2 regions of the Pseudoflavonifractor phocaeensis genome follow, and region 2 is predicted to be linked to the other one. Evidence: riboswitches for the same ligand, from Rfam matches in the RefSeq annotation. Region 2 holds a riboswitch; the other holds the start of a gene.

Region 1 (7,807 bases), on a different contig from region 2:
CCAGAACTGCCGCCAAAGCCTGGAGGACTACCGCCGGCAGGCCCGGCACCTGAACATCGGCATCACCCGGACGGCGGCGGAGAACCTGATGACCCAAGTGCTGGCCCGCTACTGTGACGAACATCCCAAAACACATATGAATATTATTACGGATACCATTCAGAATCTTTATACTAAGCTGGGACTGTACGAGCTGGACCTGGCCATTGTGGAGGGGGTGCTGCCCAACAGCCAGTACCGGTCGGTGCTGCTGGACACGGATTACCTGTGCCTCGTGGTCTCCCCGGAGCATCCCTTTGCCGGGCGGCAGAGCGTGCTGCTCCGTGAGCTGCGTGGGGAGCGGCTCATCCTGCGGCCCCCCACGGCGGGGACCCGGATGCTCTTTGAAAACTTCCTGGCGGGGCACGGGGAGAGCCTGGAGAATTTCAACGTGATGATGGAGATGGACAACATCGCCATGATCAAGAACCTGGTGGCCATGGACCTGGCGGTGTCGGTCATCGCCCACAGCGCGTGCCGGGAGGAGCTGCGTGCCGGGCGGCTGGTGTCCGTGCCCATTGAGAACGCCAGCATGACCCGGGAGATCAACATGGTGTACCACCACGATTTCAACCACATGGATCTGCTGGAGGAGCTGCGGGGGATCTACGCCAAGGTGGACTGATCCGGCGGCGAAGGAAAGAAAAAGGCCCGGCGGTCATAAGACCGCCGGGCTTTTTTGTATATTCAGCTGTTGCGGAAGCGGGAGAGGAACTCCTGGGTGCGGGGGTTTTGGGGGTCCTGGAACAGCTGGGCGGGGGGGCCCTCCTCGGCGATGACCCCGTCGGCCATAAAGACCACGTGGTTGCTGACGTCCCGGGCGAAGGCCATCTCGTGGGTGACCACGATCATGGTCATGCCCGCCCGGGCCAGGTCCCGCATGACGGCCAGGACCTCCCCCACCATCTCCGGGTCCAGGGCGGAGGTGGGCTCGTCAAAGAGGAGGACCTCCGGCTCCATGGCCAGGGCCCGGGCGATGGCCACCCGCTGCTTCTGACCGCCGGAGAGCTGGCGGGGCTTGGCGTTGATGTAAGGGGCCATGCCCACCTGCTCCAGGTACTTCATGGCGTTCTGCCGGGCGGCCTCGGCGTCCTTTTTCAGCACCTTGCGCTGGCCCACGGTGCAGTTGTCCAGCACCGACATATTGCTGAAGAGGTTGAAGGACTGAAAGACCATGCCCACCTTGGAGCGGTAGGCGGTGGGGCTCACCCCCCGGGCGGCCACGTCCTTGCCGTGGAAGCGGATCTCCCCGGAAGTGGGGGTCTCCAGCAGGTTGACGCACCGCAGAAGGGTGGACTTACCCGAGCCGGAGGGGCCGATGACGGTGGTCACGTCCCCGGAGGAGACGGTGAAGTCGATGTCCCGCAGGACCACGTTGGCGCCGAAGGATTTGGAGAGGTGGCGCACTTCCAGAATAGGCTCACTCATGTCAGCGGTCTCCTCTCGTACGGCCGTGTTTTAGGTCTTGCTGGAGCCGGTCCCGGTACTCCTTGCTGTGCTCGTCAAAGGGGGTGCCCCGGTCGGGGTGGGCGTAGGTGCCAGAGGTCATGGTCAGGGGGTCGGCCAGGGCCAGATCGAAGTTGGCGGGGCCGTCCATCCGCTTTTCCACCCAGCGCAGGATGAAGGAGGCGATCAGGGTCATGGTCAGGTAGCCGATCATCTCGATGGCGGCGGAGGGGAAATAGAGGTAGGAGGCTCCTACGGCCGTGCGGTGGACGGAGAAGAACTCGGTGAAGCTGATGATGAACATGACCGAGCTGTCCTTGATGTTGATGATGAAGTTGTTGCCGATCTGGGGCATGATGTTCCGAAGGGCCTGGGGCAGGATGACGCTGGTCATGGTCTGAAAGTGGTTCATACCGATGGCCTTGGCCCCCTCGGTCTGGCCCGGGTCCACCGAGATGATGCCGCCCCGGACCGACTCGGCCATGTAGGCGCCGGTGTTCACCGACACCACCACGATGGCCGCCAGCCACACGTTGCTGCCGAAGCTGACGGCGTTGGCGGTGAAGTAGGGCAGGCCGTAGTAGACGAACACAGCCTGGAGCACCATGGGCGTGCCCCGGAACACCTCCACGTAGATCCGCAGGATGACCCGGACAAGGCCCAGGAAAAACCGCTTGAAGGGGTTGTCGGTCTTGGCGTGGGGGATGGTCTGCAGAATGCCGCATGCCAGGCCGATGATACAGCCGATGACCGTGGCCACCAGGGCCAGGATAATGGTATTGCGGATACCCTCCAGATAGGCTGTGCCGTAACCGGCCCACAGCTTGGAAATATCTCTTCCCAGTTGGGCGAAAACGTTCATGGGCTTTCATGCCCCTTTCTTGCGTCATGGATATACGGGCGGCGCTGTCACGCCGCGGGTTGGACGCATGGGGCGGATACGCCCCCGCGCCTACCCTCCGCGCTTCTTTGTTACTCGCCCAAAGGCTGGACGGCGATGGCCTGGGCCATCAGGTCGTTGAAGTCGTCGGCGGTCATGGTGGACAGCACGCTGTTCATGGCCTCCTTCAGCTCGGTGTTGCCCTTGCGCATGGAGATGCCGATGTTGATCTCCCCCTCGTCGGCCACGAAGTTGTCATCGGAGCCGGTGAAGTCCAGGATGGTCATATCGGGGTAGGCGGCCACGGCGCCCTGGGCGGTGGGCATGTCGGTGCAGACGTAATCCACCATGCCGGTCTCCAGCGCCATGAGCATGGCGGGGGCGGTCTCGGCGGCGGTCTGGACCTTGGCGCCCTCGATCTGGGGGAGCATGTCGTTGTACCAGATGGTGGCGATCTGGGCGGTGCAGGTGCCGCCGGTCAGGTCGGAAATGCCCTTGGCGGAGGCGAAGGGGCTGTCCTTCTTGGTGACGCAGACGATGGAGGCGTAGAAGTAGGGCCCGGCGAAGTCCACCTGCTCGGAGCGCTCCTCGGTCATGGACTGGCCGGCGATGACGGCGTCAAAGATGCCGGTCTGGACGCCGGGGACCAGGGAGTCCCAGTCGGACTGGATGATCTCCAGCTCCCAGCCGTTGGCCTCGCAGAGCTTCTTGGCCATCATCACGTCGTAGCCGTTGGCGTACTGGCTGCTGCCCTTGATAGGCACAGCGCCGTTGGAGTCGTCGTTCTGGGCCCAGTTGTAAGGGGCGTAGGCGCACTCCATGGCGATGGTGAGGACGCCGTCCTCTACGCCGGAGGAGACGGCGGCGGCGGAGGGCGCGGCGGACTCGGCGGCGGCGCTCTCGGCGGGGGCGGAGGGGGCGGCGCTCTCGGTGGTGGTCCCGCCGCCGCAGGCGGTGAGGGTCAGGGTGAGGGCCAGGGCCAGGGGCAGGCCCACGCGGGTCATCTTCTTTTCATTCATAAACTTTTTACCTCGCTTCTCCAATTAAAATCCTGTCTTGCCGTAAAAAAAACGTGAACGCTTTCCGGAGAAAGCGTTCACGAAAAAGCAAGCTGAGTTTTGCGGGAGCGGCATAAGGAGCCCCCCTCGATGCAGTCTCATGATAGCGCTTCACACACGGTGACAGTCCGGCGGGTATTTCCCGGCGGCCCAGGTAAGCGGCGGCAGGCACCTTCGCTTCCTTCGGCGGCGCTCCCTTTCCTCCCCGGCGGCTTGCCTGGCCTTGCCGGAGGGTACTCATGAGAACCGCGCCTCTATCAGATTATAGATTGGGTGTTATAGTATCACTGTTTTTCGGAGGTGTCAAGGGGCGGCGGAGAAAATTCTTTGGGTTCAGCTCTTGACCGGCTCTCCCGCGGCCAGGCGGAACACCTTCTCCACGTCCGCCCGCTCGGCGTGGCCCTCGTGGACCTTCTGGCCGTCCACGTAGTAGGTGGGCACGTAATAATAGTCGAACTGGTCGGCGAAGGCGGGTTCCCTGGTCTCGTCCACGATCTTCAAGGGGATGTCCCGCCACTCGGGATGGTCGGCGAAGAGCTGGTCCTGGAGTTGGAGGGCCAGCCTGCAGTGGGGGCAGCCCGCCATGACGAAGAGGAGAATGTCTTTCATATCATATCGTCCTTTCTTATGTGCTTATTGCCGCTGAAAACGGACGGTGATCCGCCCGCCGCAGACCATGCCCAGGGTGGCGGGGTCCCCCAGGTCGTAGCAGCGCTCCTGGGCATCGCCGCCCTCCCGCCACTGGGCCAGGGCGTCCTGGGCCACCTGGTACTCCACGGCGCCGCCGCCCACGGTGCCGGTAGTTTGCCCGTCGGGGCGCACCAGCATCCAGGCTCCGGGCCCCCGGGGGGCGGAGCCGGTCTTTTTGGTGATGGTGCAAAGCACGCCGGGGTCCGCCGGGGGCGGGGCCAGGGCGGGGCCCAGCTGGGCGCGGACCTGGATGAGCTGGGCGGCGATCTCCACCGCCACCTCCGCCGGGGTCTGGCCCCCCAGGAGGAGGCCGATGGGGGTGTGGACCCCGGAGAGCTGTTGGGGGGAGAAGCCCTGGGCGGAGAGGGCCTCCATCACGGCGGAGATCTTCCGGCGGCTGCCGATCATGCCCACGTAGGCGTAACGGCCCCGCAGGATCTGTTCCAGGCAGTCCTTATCGTAGACGTGGCCCCGGGTGAGGATGCAGTAGAAGTCGGAGGGGCGGCTGCCCAGGGCCTCCAAAGCCTGGGAAAAGGGCTGGGCCAGGATTTGGGCGGCCATGGGGAAGCGGCCGGCGTTGGCGAATTCGGGGCGGTCGTCGATGACGCAGACCTCAAAGTCCAGGCGGGCGGCGATGTGGGCCAACTCCAGGGAGACGTGGCCGCCGCCGCAGAGGATCAGTCGTTCCATAGGGGACTCCTTTCTGGTGTGGAAAAGTGGAGGACGCCCTCCAGGACCCCGCCGGCGATGGCGCGGGCCTTATCGGAGACGGTGAAGCAGTGGCGGGGCTGGCAGCGGGGGTCGATGTCGCCGGATTTCATGCCCTTTTTGACGGGCAGGCCCGCCGGGAGCATCCCCCGGACGATGCCGGTGAGGCCCGCCAGGGCCAGCTCGTCCCCCACACGGGCCACCGGGCAGCCCTTTTCCACCCGGTCCCCGATGGAGACCAGGGGTTGGAAGGGTCCGTCGCCGGGAGCGCGGATGAGCCGCTCCAGGGTGTAGCCCCCCACGTCGCCGGGGACGCCGGTGTTGGGGATGGCGGAGCCCTCCAGGATCAGGCGGCCCAGGTCGTGGCCCCGCATGGTCTCCACCACGCCGTGGCAGTCCGTTCCGGCGGTGAAGCCGGGGCCCAGGGCCAGGACGGTGGGGGCGTCGGTGAGGGCCGTGCCCGTGTTGCGCTTGGCCAGGATGGCGTCCACCAGCACGTCGAAGGGAAGGGCGCGGAGGATGGCGGCCCCGGGGTCGGGGAGGACGGGGACGCACCCCGCCGCCAGGGCGGCACGGGCCTCCTCCGCCGTCTCACAGCGGCGGGCGGTGACCCCCTCCACGGTGGTTGTCCCGTCGTACATGGCCTGGGAAAAGGCCACGGTGCGGCGGACGGCGGTGGGGTGGTCCAGGTCGGTCATGACCACCTGGAAGTGACAGCGGTGGAGGCGCAGGGCCGTGCCCGTGGCCAGGTCCCCGGCGCCTTTGATCAAAACCAGCATGCTCCGCCACGCTCCTCTTCGGTATAGTGATGGACGGCGGCGGGAATGCCCCGGGCCGCCAGGATGGATCGGATCTCTTCCCCGGCCGCCCGGAGGGCGGGGGTGTCCGCCTTGTTGAGCAGGCAGCGGAAGGCCATGGCCGGGGCCACCCGCTTCCGGCCCCCCAGGGGGCTGGAGAGGACGCGGGCCACGTCGGCGGGGGTGAGGATGTGGGTTTGCTCTACGCCCAGAAGGGCGGCCACCCGCTCCGGGCGGTGGCAGGCGGCGGAGACCGTCTGTCCCAGGCAGTCCAGTCCGGCCACGGCGATGACGGCGTCGGCGGCGGGGGGGACGACGGGCTCGTGGTCCGCCGGGGCCTTCAGGGGGCGGATGCGGGCGCCGTCGGCCTCCACCAGGACGGTCTGGGCCAGGCCGGGGAGGGTATCGGGGGGGACGGCGCCGGTAAGCTTGCCCGGCTTGTCCCACCGGCCCAGGGTGGCGGCCCCCGTCTCCGCCAGAAGGCCGGGGAGGGCGGCGGGGTCATCCGTCAGGGGCAGGCGGGGGTGGGGCATGATGTGGGTGGTGGTGGTCACCACCACCCCACGGCCCCGGTCCACGGCCTCCCTGGCCAGGGCGTAGAGGGTGGAGGTCTTGCCGCCGCCCCCCACCAGGGCGATCAGCCGGTGGACATCCATGTCCAAGGTCAAGTCTGTCCAGATGCCCATGGATTACGCCGCCTCCGACAGGTGCTCGAGCAAAATCTTCAGGCCGATGCACACCAGGACCACGCCGCCCAGGAGAGTGGCCCGGCGCTGAAAGAGGCAGCCCAGGCGGCGGCCCAAAAGCCCGCCCAGCATGGCCAGGACGAAGGCCACCACGCCGATGACGGCGCTGGCCAGGAGGATGTTCACGTCCACGAAGGCCAGGGAGACCCCTACGGCCAGGGCGTCGATGCTGGTGGCCAGGGCCAGGAGGAAGAGGCGGCGGTTGGACAGGTCGGTGACCGCGTCCTCCCCACAATCGCCGCCCCTGAGGGCGTCGGCGATCATGTGACCGCCGATGAGGGCCAGCAGGCCGAAAGCGATCCAATGGTCGATGAACTCTATGTACTCCCGGACGCTGGAGCCCAGGAACCAGCCGATGAGGGGCATGGCGAACTGGAAGAAGCCGCACCAGGCGCCGATGCGGGCGGCCTGCCGGGGGCCGAAGCCGGGGACGGCGATGCCGGTGGACACCGACACGGCGAAGGCGTCCATGGCCAGACTGACGGCGATGAGGAGAATTTCAAACAAAAATGATTCCCCCTGAAATTTTGTTAGGTCCAGTGTAGCACACTTTGGTGGCGGGAGCAATAGAAAAGAGGGGCCCCCACGCCTTGCGGGGGGAGAGAAAATCGGGTATGATTAGAATACTGTATGAGGGGAGATGAGCGGGCATGACCGACGAGGCGTATATGGACCGGGCGCTGGAGCTGGCCCGGGAGGCGTTGGAGGCGGGAGAGGTGCCCGTGGGGTGCGTCATCGTCTGGGAGGACGGCCGCATCGTGGGAGAGGGCCGCAACCGGCGGGAGGAGGACGGCGACGCCCTGGGCCACGCCGAGCTGGCGGCCATCCGCATGGCCTGCGGGACCGTGGGGGGCTGGCGGCTCCACAAGGCGGTCATGTACGTGACGCTGGAGCCCTGCCCCATGTGCGCCGGGGCCATCGTCAACGCCCGTATCCCGGTGGTGCGCTACGGGGCCAAGGACGAGGGGATGGGGGCCTGCGGATCGGTGCTGAACCTCTTTGAGGAGGGCTTCGGCCACCGGCCCAGGCTGTACCGGGGGCCCCGGGAGGCCGAGTGCGCCCAGGTGATGCGTGACTTTTTTACCAAGCTGAGGGAAAAATAGGGGCGGGAAATTGTACGATTTAACATAATTGTAACAAAGGATGGTTTGTTTTTTAACAATCTCTTGGTATCTTAAATATCAGCAAGAGACAACAACTTCTTTTCATTCTATCCTCCAATCCTTTTGCAGAAAGACAGCGGTCATGCCGCTGTCTTTTTGTAATTTCCGCAACTTTACAGGAATACGACAAAAAATATTTGAGATTTAATTCTTTTGTAACAGAATTTGTTTTAATCGTTTACAACTCTTGGGTATCATAATACTTGCAAGAGACAGTTTCTTTTCATTTCATTGTATCCTCTTTCCTTGCAAGAAGGGTCAGACGTCAGGAGCAGGCGTC
Region 2 (7,807 bases):
ATGACCATGCTTTTCCGCATCCCCTACGCTATCCTTCTGAGTGTCATCATCGGAGTGACCAATATTATTCCCTTTTTCGGCCCCATCATCGGCGCCGTGCCCTGCCTGATGATCCTCATCATCGTAGACCCCTGGGCCGCCCTGCGGTTCACCATCCTCATCATCGCCCTCCAGCAGTTCGACGGCAATATCCTGGGCCCCAAGATTTTGGGCGACAGCACCGGCCTCTCCGCCATCTGGGTCCTGGTGGCCATCGTGGTGGGCGGCGGCCTCTTCAGCTTCCCCGGGATGCTGCTGGGCGTCCCCACCTTCGCCGTGCTCTACTCTCTGATGCGGGAGTGGGCCGACACCCGGTTGAAAGAAAAGGGCATCGACGCCAACGGAAACCCGCTGACGCCGTCCTCGGAATCATAAAAGAAAAAGCGCTGTGAACTTTCGTTCACAGCGCTTTTTTAAATGATTTGAGACACCAGGTCTTTCATGGAATAGAGACCGGGCACTCCGGCCCGCGACAGGAACCGGGCCGCCCGCAGGGCGCCGGAGGCAAAGACCTCCCGGCTCATGGCAGAGTGCTTCAGCTCGATCACCTCGTCCCGTCCGGCGAAGATGACCTCGTGGTCTCCCACAATGTTTCCGCCCCGCACCGAGGAGATGCCGATCTCCCGCTTATCCCGGGGCCTGCGGACGCTCTGCCGGTCGTACACATATTCAGGCGAATAGGGGAGCCCCTCCGCGGCCGCCTGGGCCAGCATGAGGGCCGTACCGCTGGGGGCGTCCACCTTCCGGTTGTGGTGCCGCTCCACGATCTCCACATCGAAGCCATCGCCCAGCGCGGCGGCGGCTTTCTCCACCAGCGCCGTCAACACGTTGACGCCCAAAGACATATTGCCGGAGCGGAAGATGGGGACTGTCAGAGCGGCGGTATCCACGGCGGCAAGCTGTTCCTCGGAATAGCCCGTGGTGGCCAGCACCAGGGGAATTCGGCGGGCCGTCCCGAATTCCAAAAGACCGGGAAGGGCCGCCGGGGAGGAAAAGTCGATGAGAACGTCGGCCTGGCCCGGAAACTCGGCGGGGGAGGAGAAAACGGGAAACTCCTCATTTTCCGCACCCAGCAAATCAAACCCGGCCGTGATTTCCACGTCGGGGGCCTCCCGGCAGACCTGGGCGACCACTCTTCCCATATGTCCGTTGCAGCCCGAAATGAGCACTTTGAGCATCTTTGAACGTCCTTTCCCGGAGTATCTTTACTTCAAAAGTCCCATGCGGACCATGGAGGCCCGCAGAACCTCCAGATGGGCGGGGGTCATCTCGCACAGGGGAAGCCGCAGCCCGCCCATGTCCTGTCCCGCCAGATTGAGGGCGGTCTTGATGGGGATGGGGTTCACGTCCACAAAGAGGGCGTCAATGAAGTCCATATACTCGATCTGGAGCTGGGCTGCGGCCTGATAATCCCCCTCCAGACACAGATGGCTCATCCGCACCATGACCTCGGGGACGATGTTGGCGGCCACGGAGATGACGCCCTTGGCGCCCAGGCTCATCATGGGCACCACCTGGTCGTCGTTCCCAGACCAGATGTAAAAATCCTCCCCGCAGAGGAACCGGGTATGGGCCAGCAGGGAGAAATTGCCGCTGGCCTCTTTCACTCCGTTGATCTTGGGATTCTCCGAAAGGGCCTTATATGTCTCGGCGGTAAAAGAAACGCCGGTGCGGGAGGGGACGTTGTAGAGGATGATGGGCAGGTCCACCCGGTCGGCGATGTACTCATAGTGCTTGATAAGCCCCATCTGGGTGGCCTTGTTGTAGTAGGGCGTCACCAGCAGAAGGGCGTCCGCCCCGGAGTCCTGGGCGTGCTGGGAGAGGTAGACAGCGGCGGAAGTATCGTTGCTTCCCGCCCCCGCCACCACCTTCACCCGGTGGTCCACCTTTTTGACGCAGTATTCCACCACGGCGATATGCTCCCGGATGGACATGGTGGCGCTCTCTCCGGTGGTGCCGCAGACACAGATGGCGTCCACGCCCCCGGCGATCTGGGTCTCGATGAGGCTGCCGAAGGCCTCATAATTCACTGCGCCGCTTGCGTCAAATGGAGTGACGATGGCGGTACAGGCGCCGCTGAAAACAGGTTCCCGCATGGTATCCCGTCCTTTCTGTCAGGGAAAAACTTATTTGTGGTCGATATAGCCTTGGGCGCAGAGGAGCTCCGCCAGCTCCACGGCGCCGCCGGCGGCGCCCCGAAGGGTGTTGTGGGAGAGGCAGACAAATTTATAATCGTACTGGGTATCCGGGCGGAGCCGTCCGATGGAGATGGCCATGCCGCCCTCCAGCTCCCGGTCCAGCCTGCACTGGGGCCGGTCCGGCTCCTCAAAGTAGTGGAAGAACTGCTTGGGGGCGGTGGGGAGGCCCAGCTTCTGGGGAATGCCCTGATACCCGGCCCAGATCTCCTTCATCTCTTCCATGGAGGGTTTCTTCTCAAAGCTGACGAACACGGCGGCGGTGTGGCCGTTGGACACGGGCACACGCAGGCATTGGGCGGTGATGGAGGGTTTGGAGGCGTTGACGATAACGCCGTTTTCCACCTTGCCCCAGACCTTCAGCGGCTCCTGCTCGCTCTTTTCCTCCTCGCCGCCGATGTAGGGGATGACGTTGTCCATCATCTCGGGCCAGGTCTCAAAGGTCTTACCGGCGCCGGAAATGGCCTGATAGGTACAGGCCAGCACCTTTTCCAAGCCGAACTTCCGCAGGGGGGAGAGGGCGGGGGCGTAGCTCTGGATGGAGCAGTTGGACTTGACCGCGATGAAACCCCGCTTGCTGCCCAGCCGCTTGCGCTGGGCGGGGATGACCTCCAGATGCTCCGGGTTCAGCTCGGGCACCACCATGGGGACGTCGGGAGTCCAGCGGTGGGCGGAGTTGTTGGAGACCACCGGGCACTCGTGTCTGGCGTAGGCCTCTTCCAAGGCCTGGATCTCCTCTTTCTTCATGTCCACAGCGGAAAAGACAAAGTCCACCTGGCTGACGACGCGTTCCAGATCGGCCTCGGCATCCAGGATAACCATGTCCCGGACTTCCTCCGGCATGGGAATGTCCAGCTTCCAGCGGCCCTCAATGGCCTCACCATAGGTTTTTCCGGCGGACCGGGCGCTGGCGGCCAGCACAGTGAGCTGGAACCAGGGATGGCCGCTGGTGAGGGTAATGAACCGCTGGCCCACCATACCGGTGCAGCCGATGATACCAACTTTGAATTTTTCCATCTCTATCTACCTCCATATCTCTATCCTATGCGAATTCCCGGTAATATGCAAATCCTTTGAAAAAGAAAAAAATCAGCGGCTTTTCAAGCGGCTGATTTTGTACTATAATGTCAGAGATGGTCTTTCATCCCCGCCTTATTAGCCAAAATCAGACAGCGCTCCACCGGCGTCGCCGGTGACAGTCGGGGACGGTACCGCCCGGCGACCAGAGAGGACCCCTCCGGAGGATACTCTCTTCGGCGGCCTCCTCCTTCACTCGGGTCACAGGGCTCCGGAGCCCTCACCGCGCTACCAGGAAAGCCGCGCCTCTATCTGATGGATGTTTTTCTGATACTACCACAACCGCCCAGCGGTGTCAATACATATCAAAAGGAGCAAGCTATGAAGCACAAATGGCTGACTGCCTTCTGCGCCCTGGCCCTTGTCACGGCAAGCCTGCCCGCCGCCCACGCCGACGGCCCCGTGGACCCCCTTGTCCTGGTGGGCCTGGCCTATGGGGGCAACGCCCTGGACGGCGCCAATTTGGAAAACCAGGTGGGCGTGGGCTACCGCTTTGGCTATCTGGACGCCGACCGGACCTTCTTCCAGGTGGGATATACCACCGAGACCGCCGTGTCCGTGGTAAAGACTCAAAACGTCTGGTACGGCTCCTATGACGGCTACACCAGCTACTCCGACGCCATCACCTCCGATATTTTTGTGGGCTGCTGGCACGTACAGCTCCCGCTTATTCCCTCCACCTTTGAGGAGGCGGTCGCCGCCGCCAACGATGTGGGCGGCTTTCCCGCCTGGATCGACGGCGGCTACCAGGTCCGGGTGGGCGCCTACGCCACCCAGGAGGAGGCCCAGAGCGCCGCGTCCCTGCTGGGCGGGACCACGGTGGGAACCAGCGCCTACGCCGTGTCCGTGGTCAAAACAGGGACGGCCGCCGTCTTGTTTCAGTTTGACGGTGGAGCCGACCGCTCCTTGACGGTCAAACCGGGCCAGGATGAGAGTTTAAAGACCGAGATCTGGTTCAAAAAGAACCGTTATTTCGGCGCTTTCCAATATCGGAGGATCGGCGGCGGGGATCTGACCGTCTCCAACGTGATCCCGCTGGAGGACTATATCAACTGCGTCGTGTCCCGGGAGATGAGCCGGAGCTGGCCTCTGGAAGCCCTCAAAGCCCAAGCTGTGTGCGCCAGGACCTACTACGAGATCAACCTGGGCAGGCACAACGCCGACGGGTTCGATATCTGCGCCACCACCCACTGCCAGGCCTACTACGGCATGAGCGAGACCGACGCCCACACGGCCCAGGCCGCCGCCGAGACGGCGGGGCAGAAGGCCTGGTACAACGGGAAACCGGCTCAGACCTATTATTTTTCTTCCAGCGGCGGGGGGACGGAGGACGTGCGAAACGTGTGGGGCAGCACCTCGATCCCCTACCTGTGCGGCGTGGTGGACCCCTATGAGGCCACGGTCTCCAGTAAGATATCCGATTGGAATTGGACCAAGACCCTGACCAGTTCGGAGCTCAACGCCATCGTGGTGCCCACGCTCCAGGCCAAGGGCTATAACTGCGCCGCCATCGTGGACGTCCAGATCACGGAGACTACGCCCACAGGAAATGTAAAGTCAATCTCCTTTATTGATGCGAACGGGAAATCCTGGCCCTTCGTCAAGGAGAGCGGAGTGCGAAATCTCTTGGGCCTCAAGTCTATGCGCTATACGGTCACCGCGGTGGGGGAGACCACCGGCGGGGTATACTATACCGACGGCGGCGGGACCATCTCCTCCATGACTGGGGCTTACGCCATCAACGGAGACGGTTCTGTGGGGAAGATCAGCGGCAACCCCTACGTCATCACCGGCTCCGGCACCCAATTCCTGCCTGCCCCCTCGGGCGGCACGGAGACGGGGGAGAGGGTCTTTACCTTCTCTGGCTCCGGCTGGGGACACAGCGTGGGCATGAGCCAGTGGGGCGCCTACGCCATGGCCCAGCAGGGCAAGACCTTTGAGGAAATCCTGACCTTCTATTACCCCGGCATCGAAATTCGCTGAGAAAGTTGGAATAACACGGATGAAAACCTCAGATTTTTACTATGACCTTCCCCAGGAGCTGATCGCCCAGACCCCTCTGGAGCGGAGAGATGGTTCCAGGCTCATGCTCTTGAATAAAGAGACGGGAGAGATCCAGCACCGTCACTTCTATGAACTGCCCCAGCTCCTCCGCCCCGGAGACTGCCTGGTCCTCAATGACAGCCGGGTCCTTCCGGCCCGCCTCCTGGGCCATAGGGACCCCTCCGGCGGCGCTGTGGAGGTGCTTCTCCTCATTGACAAGGGGGAGAAAAAGTGGGAGTGCCTGGTAAGGCCGGGACGGAAAATGCACACGGGACAAAAAATCGTCTTTGGAGACGGCTCTCTCCTCACCGCCCAAGTTTTGGAGGAGTGCCCCGGCGGTAACCGGATCGTGGAGTTCCAGTACGAGGGCATTTTTTTGGAGATCCTGGAGCAGCTGGGCAAAATGCCCTTGCCGCCCTACATCAAAGAGGAACTCAGCGACCCGGAGCGTTATCAGACGGTCTACTCCCGGGAGGTGGGCTCCGCCGCCGCCCCCACCGCCGGGCTCCACTTCACCAAAGAGCTTCTCAGTCAAGTGGAGGCAGTGGGTGTAACGCTCTGCTACGTGACACTTCATGTGGGCCTTGGGACCTTCCGCCCCGTGAAGGAGGACAACCCCATCGAGCACGAGATGCACTCGGAATACTGCATGATCTCCGCCCAGACCGCCGAGGCCATCAACGAGACCAGACGCAGCGGCGGGCGGGTCATTTGTGTGGGCACCACCTCCTGCCGTACCATCGAGAGCTGGGCTGCCGAGGACGGGACATTGAAAGAGAGCGCCGGTTGGACCAACATCTACATCTACCCCGGTTATCGCTTTAAAGCCCTGGACTGCCTGATCACAAACTTCCACCTGCCGGAATCCACTCTGATCATGCTGGTCTCCGCTCTGGCCGGCCGGGAGCCCATTCTGGCGGCCTACGCCGAGGCCGTGAATGAGCGCTACCGGTTTTTCTCCTTCGGGGACGCCATGTTCATTTATTAAGGAGGAAGTAAAATGGAATTGACCGAGCTTCCCAACGTCGGTCCTGTCCTGGCCGGCAATCTCCAAAAAATCGGCGTCTCGACGCCAGAGGCTCTGCGCGGCATGGGGGCGGAAGAGGCCTGGCTGCGTATCCGTCTCCAAGTGGACAGCGGAGCCTGCCTCCATCAGCTTCAGGCCCTAGCCGGGGCGGTGGAGGGACTGCCCAAAAAAGAGCTCCCGCCCCTGCGAAAAGCCGAACTGAAGGCCTTTTTTGATTCCCATAAATAAAGGAGTTTTTCTGTGTTTGAAGTGATCAAAACCGAGGGCCGGGCCCGCCGAGGTGTCTTTACCTGCGCCCATGGCACCGCCCAGACCCCCGTGTTCATGAACGTAGGGACCCAGGGCGCCATCAAGGGGGCGGTCTCCGCCCACGATCTGAAGGATATCGGCTGCCAGATCGAGCTGTCCAACACCTATCATCTCCACCTCCGTCCCGGAGACGACGTGGTGCGGGAAATGGGAGGGCTCCACAGGTTCATGGACTGGAGCGGTCCCATCCTCACTGACAGCGGCGGCTTTCAAGTGTTTTCCCTTGCAAGCCTTCGTAAAATCAAGGAGGAAGGGGTCTATTTCTCCTCCCACATCGATGGACGGAAGATCTTCATGGGCCCGGAGGAGTCCATGCGAATCCAGTCCCATCTGGGCAGCGATATCGCCATGGCCTTTGACGAGTGCGTGGAGAACCCCGCCGCCTACAACTATGCCAAGGCCTCCTGCGAGCGCACCTTCCGCTGGCTGGAGCGTTGCAAGGTGGAGCATGACAGGCTGAATACCTTGCCGGATACGGTGAACCCTCAGCAGATGCTTTTCGGTATCAATCAGGGTGCCACCTTCCCCGACCTGCGGGTCTGGCACATGGAGGAAATCAAAAAAATTGACTGCGACGGCTATGCCATCGGCGGTCTGGCGGTGGGGGAGCCCACCCAGGTGATGTACGACATCATTGACGCGGTGGAACCTCATATGCCCGCGGACAAGCCCCGGTATCTGATGGGGGTCGGCACGCCCACCAATATCATCGAGGGGGTCGCCCGGGGGGTGGATTTCTTCGACTGTGTCATGCCCGCCCGGAACGCCCGTCACGGGCGGCTCTACACGTGGGAAGGATCCATCAATTTAAAGAACGAGAAATACAGATTGGACGACCGCCCCATTGATCCAACCTGCGACTGTCCCGCCTGCCGCTCCTTCTCCCGCGCCTACCTCCGCCACCTCTTTGTGGCGGGGGAGATGCTGGCCATGCGGCTCGCCGTGCTCCACAACCTCCATTTCTACAACACACTGACCCAGCGTATCCGCGCCGCCCTTGACGCTGGAACTTTTGCCGAGTTTCGGGCGGAATACTCGGAAAAATTGGAACGCAAGATTTAAATTTGGTGGAAAGTCTTGCAATATTCCATTTTCTAAGCTATACTACATTTTACTG

Evidence for each region. A riboswitch is a leader RNA that binds a small molecule or an ion and turns the genes downstream of it on or off. The one in region 2 is predicted to bind lysine.
Region 1: another riboswitch for lysine. It lies ahead of AAEU42_RS11745 (transporter substrate-binding domain-containing protein); the one in region 2 lies ahead of asd (aspartate-semialdehyde dehydrogenase).

Annotation. Positions count from the first base shown of each region.
Region 1 covers NZ_JBCDMT010000005.1:434,816-442,622, forward strand. The annotation lists gene AAEU42_RS11730 (LysR family transcriptional regulator) at 1-664, shown strand, start outside; gene AAEU42_RS11735 (amino acid ABC transporter ATP-binding protein) at 727-1,467, opposite strand; gene AAEU42_RS11740 (amino acid ABC transporter permease) at 1,469-2,347, opposite strand; gene AAEU42_RS11745 (transporter substrate-binding domain-containing protein) at 2,458-3,384, opposite strand; lysine riboswitch at 3,520-3,688, opposite strand; gene AAEU42_RS11750 (thioredoxin domain-containing protein) at 3,757-4,032, opposite strand; gene AAEU42_RS11755 (XdhC family protein) at 4,057-4,803, opposite strand; gene yqeB (selenium-dependent molybdenum cofactor biosynthesis protein YqeB) at 4,791-5,600, opposite strand; gene yqeC (selenium cofactor biosynthesis protein YqeC) at 5,588-6,304, opposite strand; gene AAEU42_RS11770 (manganese efflux pump MntP) at 6,308-6,871, opposite strand; gene AAEU42_RS11775 (nucleoside deaminase) at 7,015-7,467, shown strand.
Region 2 covers NZ_JBCDMT010000004.1:219,181-226,987, reverse strand. The annotation lists gene AAEU42_RS08300 (AI-2E family transporter) at 1-414, shown strand, start outside; gene dapB (4-hydroxy-tetrahydrodipicolinate reductase) at 453-1,217, opposite strand; gene dapA (4-hydroxy-tetrahydrodipicolinate synthase) at 1,245-2,135, opposite strand; gene asd (aspartate-semialdehyde dehydrogenase) at 2,166-3,251, opposite strand; lysine riboswitch at 3,397-3,570, opposite strand; gene AAEU42_RS08280 (SpoIID/LytB domain-containing protein) at 3,633-5,294, shown strand; gene queA (tRNA preQ1(34) S-adenosylmethionine ribosyltransferase-isomerase QueA) at 5,314-6,342, shown strand; gene AAEU42_RS08270 (TfoX/Sxy family DNA transformation protein) at 6,355-6,609, shown strand; gene tgt (tRNA guanosine(34) transglycosylase Tgt) at 6,622-7,752, shown strand.